DNA from 2 places in the Paenibacillus sp. NPDC101420 genome. Region 2 is predicted to be linked to the other one. Evidence: riboswitches for the same ligand, from Rfam matches in the RefSeq annotation. Region 2 holds a riboswitch; the other holds the start of a gene.

The links. A riboswitch is a leader RNA that binds a small molecule or an ion and turns the genes downstream of it on or off. The one in region 2 is predicted to bind cyclic di-GMP.
Region 1: linked by a shared signal. The riboswitch ahead of ACQKMP_RS04260 (DUF6612 family protein) and the one ahead of ACQKMP_RS10780 (thiamine pyrophosphate-binding protein) in region 2 are both predicted to bind cyclic di-GMP.

What each region holds. Positions count from the first base shown of each region.
Region 1 is NZ_JBNNSE010000001.1:918,373-921,557, reverse strand. Features, by position in the region: gene ACQKMP_RS04270 (pseudouridine synthase) at 1-559, shown strand, start outside; gene ACQKMP_RS04265 (Cof-type HAD-IIB family hydrolase) at 591-1,391, shown strand; cyclic di-GMP riboswitch class I at 1,598-1,689, shown strand; gene ACQKMP_RS04260 (DUF6612 family protein) at 1,807-2,655, shown strand; gene ACQKMP_RS04255 (serine hydrolase domain-containing protein) at 2,955-3,185, shown strand, end outside.
Region 2 is NZ_JBNNSE010000002.1:445,205-448,389, forward strand. Features, by position in the region: gene ACQKMP_RS10775 (carboxymuconolactone decarboxylase family protein) at 1-25, opposite strand, end outside; gene ACQKMP_RS10780 (thiamine pyrophosphate-binding protein) at 36-1,679, opposite strand; cyclic di-GMP riboswitch class I at 1,798-1,893, opposite strand; gene ACQKMP_RS10785 (methyl-accepting chemotaxis protein) at 2,084-3,185, opposite strand, start outside.

The sequences.
Region 1 (3,185 bases), on a different contig from region 2:
ATTCATATATCTTATGATGAACAAACCCCCGGGTGTCCTGTCAGCTACGGAGGACAAGCGGGATCGGACGGTTTTGGATCTTTTAAAGCACGAGTATGCACAGTTTGAACCGTTTCCTGTAGGAAGGCTAGATAAGGATACTGTGGGACTGCTGCTGATCACTAATGATGGGAAGCTTGCCCATGAATTGCTGTCGCCACGTAAGCATGTCCCGAAAACGTACGAGGCAACCATCGAGGGCGATGTAGACGCGGATGATGTCGCGGCTTTTGCAGCAGGGGTGGAGCTGGAAGATGGCTACGTTACTTTACCTGCACACTTAACCATTCTTGGAAGAGAGCGCGGCAGCAAAGTGATTTCCCATATTTCACTTATCATCACTGAGGGGAAATTTCATCAGGTGAAGCGTATGTTTCAGGCGGTAGGCAAAAAAGTCACTTTTCTGAAACGTGTATCTATGGGAGAATTGAAGCTGGATGAAAGTCTGCCGCTTGGAGCTTGTCGGGAACTGACGTTAGAGGAACTGGCACTCTTAGGCGCAGAATCATCTCAAGGATAATATAGAAAAAGAAAGACAAGGATGGTGGAGTATGAGATACAAACTGATTGCACTAGATGTGGACGGTACGCTATTAAATGATGATCACCACTTAAGCTCTGAGAATAAGGAAGCTATTGCTGAGGTTACACGTCTTGGCGGTCAAATCGTATTGTGTACGGGACGCAGTCCACAGAACTCGATTCCTTTCATGGAGGAAATGGGGCTGACTGGTTACGTGCTTGGTCACAATGGAGCAGCGACGGTACGAGTGGAAGATCGAGAAGTGCTGCACCAATATGGTATGGATGCACGTGGTCTTGACCCCTATATTGACTATTGCCGTAAGCACAATATTCATTATGATGTGAATACTGCTTTTGATATGTATGTTGATAATGTAGAGAATCTGACTAAAGAAGCTAATTATATGTATGAGCACTTCCGTATTGTGCCAGCGACGCTGCCCGCATGGGAAGATTTCCGTGAACCGGTTGTTAAGTTTACTGTATTTACACAGCCAGAAATCCTTGACGAAGCTGAACGTGAATGGCGTACTTGGGCTCCTGAGTACAATATTTTGCGGAGTGGTGAATTTTTCGTTGATTTGATGCATCCCGAATCTTCTAAGGGAAACGCATTAAGAAATCTCGCTGTGAAGCTGGGAATTCCGCAAGAAGAAGTCCTCTCAATCGGTAATTATTTTAATGATATTTCTATGCTTACCTATGCGGGGATGGGCGTGGCGATGGATAATTCTCCTGTAGAGGTAAAAGCGGCAGCGAATGCTGTTACGGGTTCGAACAATGAGCATGGTGTGCGTGATGCGCTGGTTAAATATTGTTTATCCTAATCTTTTTGATCCTGTAAAATAATTTTAGATGCAAAGCATAAAGCGGACTGGAGTCCTGTTTTATGCTTTTTTTTACGTTGACATAAGGATACGAGTAAATCGACGGTAAATAGAAATGGAAGATAAGTCGTTTACAGGTAATTATAACCATGATAAAATTAGCGGTGGGACATGCGTCCGTAAGCTAATTAAAACTAATTGATTGTCCGCGTTAAAGGTAAAATCATCGAAAGATGATGACACAAAGCCATGGGTCTAAAGCCTTTCTACAGAAGGAAATGATCGCCAGGCCGCCATAGGGATGTCTTATGAAGCATAAAGGATAGCTCTAAGAATATGTAGTCAATTTTGAGCTCTTTTATTATTTCGACCTATACGGCGTTACATTATCGCAAGGGGCCGAAAGGGGAAGTACATGAACAGTTTTTTCAAAACAATAGGCACTAGTTTGGCAGTAGGTGCTTTATTGCTGTCCGGAACGATCGGATGGATGTCTAATCCTGAAGTCGTGTCTGCCGCTACCACAACAGCAGTAACCGCGGATCAAATGATTAGCAAAGTAACGGCAGCCTCTAAAGCAATAAAGAATTTTCACTTAGATGTGATCAAAAAACAGGATATTCAGAGCGGTGGGGTACGTATCAGCAACACTAACACACTGAAGCTGGATATTAATCGACTGCCGAATTTTGCTGCAGCCGGCACCGTTGATAGTAGTCTTTTAGAAACAACGTACAGTCTATATGCCAATGACAAGGAGTTTTACTATCTTGTAGACGGAAGTGAACTGATCGATGAATCTGAAGATGAAGGTTACGACGATGACGGTGAGCCAATCGATCCTGATGCGCAGTATTGGATTGGACTGGAGAAGATGGAGTGGGATTCTTTTTACTCCAAAGGTCAATACGATCCTGTTTCCATGCTTGATTCGGTAAAAAAATATAAAAAATCTATGAAAGTCAGCACTGCTGGTGCTCAGACAGTCCTGCAATTCACGGTAACCGATCCGACAGCAGCTAAGGGAATAATCAAGCTCTATGACCAGGAGAACCTCTGGGATGGTGAGACAGTTCAACCCAAAAGCGTAACGTGGAAATTATTCGTCAATACTAAGACCTGGCAGACGGAAAAACTGACAGTCGATCTGAGTTATGTGCTGATAAGTGATGGAGAAAAGGATACATACAACACGAAAATCGAAGCTAAGTATTCCAAGAATAACAAAGGTACAACCATTGTAAAGCCCGCCGAACTAGAATAATAAGGTCGTTTTCATATGGAGTAAAAAGCGCTGTTCAGTAGAACAGCGCTTTTTGCTCCATTCATGACAGTAGCCAACAGGAAGTGAGATATGTAAAAAATAAATAAATATAAAATTGACCTACCAATTATTAGGATTTTAGTACATGCTATTTATGTGATTAATAATCTGAATTAATTTAATAGTGTATGAAATATCATGTTGTAACTATTATATTGAAAAGGTATTATAAGTTAGGTTAAATTTACATTTTTGAGAATTGCTATTCTTTTTAATGATTGATAGGGGGAGTGCGAATAATGTTATCATCCACAGAGCTTAGCAAGCTGAACGAAGTGAATTACAGGGAGGACCGATTAGAGGCACTTAATCATTTTTATGAGGATCTCTGTAATAAGAAAGTAGCCGATGGCTATATTTATTCTCTTAGTCGTTATGGAAAAATATTTGCTAATAGAGCGGGGGGGCGCTTCAGTTACGAAGAAGATAGCGGCCAAGAGTTGAAAACGGATACAATATTTCGAATCGCT
Region 2 (3,185 bases):
GACCACTGTTTACATTGTCTTTCATAAGTGACCTCCTAATTTAGGTTCAAAGTACGGTGAGCAGTCGGAGGGACCTCATCACGGTCTGTTAGCAGTTCAATGACGGCAACACGGTTGATGGCAACAGCGTCCTTGATGGCTGTTTCGAACTCCTCCGCTGTCTCACATTTGTAACCCTTAGCGCCTAGTGATTCTGCGAATTTCACAGCATCCATAGGGACTTCGTAGATAGTTCCGTCAATACGTCCTGTAGTTTTTTCCATACCTTTTAGAGCCATATCTAGCTGTTTATTATTCACAACAATGAATATGACAGGAATATCCTTGCAGACAGCAGCGTTAATCTCTGCGCCTAGCATCATAAAGCAGCCGTCTCCTGTAATGCAGAAGATCGTTTCTTCTGGAGCAGCAACCTTTGCACCAATCGCCATCCCGATGGAATTACCCATACAAGCAAAGTAAGCATCGAAAACAAAACTGCCCGGTTTCTTAACCTTGTACCATTTCGCAGCATGGAAACCGTGACTTCCATCATCAACAAAGACTGTGCTGTTATAAGGAATCAAATCACTCATCGTACTCAAGACCGATGCAAGTGAAAGGTTTGGTAAAATCGGAGGCTCTTCGGTATAATCGGAATTTGTCGGTGCTTCGCGTTTTGTGATGTTGTTCGTGTCAATATTATTGAGATAGTAAACTAGATTGTCGCGTAGATCTCCAGTCACTGGAATCGTTTTAGAGAACAATATTTTTCCGACAAAAGTCGGATCGCTATCAAACTGAATTAATGTTGCAGGATGATTTTCCCTTTTAAGATTACAAATAGTCATATCACTTAAACGTGACCCGAGAACGATAAATAGATCACTTTGATTCAGCAAGTCATCCCCATGGGTACAACCGCCTACTCCAATTGGACCGTGATAGAGTGGATGATCCCAAGCTATAGCCCCTTTACCACCTGGAGATGTAACTACAGGAATATTAAATGTTTCCGCTAATTGAATTAGCTCACTATGTGCTCCTGAGCGGTTAACGCCTTTACCCGCGATAATTATTGGATTCTTAGAGCTATTTATAGCATCAAGTACACGGTCGATATTAGCATGGCTAACCAGTGATTCGCGTTCAGGGATTACAATATTACATTCCTCTAGCAATTCCGTTTGTACATCAAAGGGAATACAAAGGTGAACTGGACCACGATTACCGCTCAAAGCAATGGATATGGCATGATTAAAGATTGTGTTAAAGTGATCTCCACGTTCAATAAGCTTGCTATATAAGGTGGCAGGTCTAAACATATCAGCTAAATCAGCTAGAAAAGAAGTAGAGTCCTGACATTGGGGAATTCCAAGCTCTTTAATAGATTGATGGCCAGTAATAAATAGGACAGGTAGGTTGTTAGCCTTAGCATGTGCTGCTGCAGTTAATAGGTTTGTTCCACCAGGACCTGAAGTACCAAAAGCTACACCTAGTTTTCCAGTTTTAAGCGCATACCCGGCTGCTTCGAAGCCGGAACTGGACTCATGTCTCCCAGGAATAAATTCAATACCGTAATCTACCATTTTAAGAACAATAGGACAAATGGATTTCCCAATAATACCAAAGGAATGGGTAACTCCTAGGTTCCGTAGTGCTTCCGACATGTAATCTGCGACTGTCTTCAAAAAATACACCTCACAAGTTGATTGTTATTTTAAAATCAAACATTAGAAAACCTGTGCTCTGAATTAGGGCACAGGTTGGTGGCATAAATCGCCATAGAGACTGAACAATTGTTCAGTCGTCTTGGTTTTCTGCAACCTGGCAGTCATGGCCTCTGATTAAAAATGAGGCTGTAGATCCATGGTTTTGCGTCATCCTCTTTCGAAGATTTTGCCAATATTAATTTTAAAATTTATAAGAAGAATTTTCCTTTACAATATATTCCTAGAGTACCTTTGTCAATATATTTTCGCAAATTAACTCGAATTTTGACGAAAGTCTTGTCCAACCTATGAAATAATAGATATAAAAAAACTCCCCCTAAGTCAAAACTTAGGAGGAGTTTTTGGTCTTGTTTATATGATTTGCAAGTGACTTAAAACTTGAAAATATGGATAGTCTTCTGTAGATTAAACACAGCCTGTGTCATTTTCTCAGTTTCTTCAGCGACGGACTGCAGGGCATTAATTTGTTCATTCATAGCGGCGGATACTTCCTCGGTGCCGGCAGCGGTTTGCTGTGTGATTGCAGAGATATTCTCTATTGCACTTGAGATTTTCAAGGCACTTTCCAACATCAGATCACTTTCAGCAGAGAAGGAAGAGATTTGCTCGGTAATATACTGCACACTTTGCACAATTTGAGCAAAGATATGAGCAGATTGAGTGATCATCTCATTCTGTACCTGTACGACTTCTTCGTTGATAGCGATATTGTCAATCGCTTGTTTGATATCAGTTTCGATGCTCCGAACTAAGCCAAAGACTTCCTTCGTTGAAGCCGTTGATTCTTCGGCAAGTTTACGAACCTCCTGTGCGACTACAGCAAATCCTCGACCATGCTCCCCGGCGCGTGCTGCTTCGATGGAGGCATTCAGCGATAAGAGGTTGGTCTGCTCAGCGATCTCTGTGATGGTTTTTGTAATCATCGTAATTCCGCGAGCATTATGAGACAGGGCTTCGATAGTATCAGCTACTTTTTGAGTAGCCTGGATGTTTTTGCGCATGCCTTCAGCTTGAGTATCAACGGACTGCCGTCCTTGTTCAACTAGTTCTAATGTATGTATTGAACGTCTGTTCATTTCTTTCGTTGAGTTCGTATAATTGGATACTTTATTCTCAATATCTTTAATGGATTCTGTCATTTCAGCGATATCCGTAGATATTTCATTTGCACCAAGAGCTAGCTCGTTAGACGAAGAGGCTACCTGTGCCATGACAATTTTCAAATTCTGATTCTTATCTTCGATTCCACGGCTTGCATCCATAACTTGACGAGTGATTTGTGATGCTTCTGTCAAAATCTTCTTGAGCTTGTCAATCATAGTATTAAAGGAACGACTTACGTCCCCCATAGACCCGTTCTCATCGGCTCTACTAGTAAAATCCCCTTTTGAAATACTATGAGATACATTCGCGATGTCATCAAAAGAAGATGTAAGCGTTCTCTCGATAAAGCGGGCCACGGGGAAAGTTAGA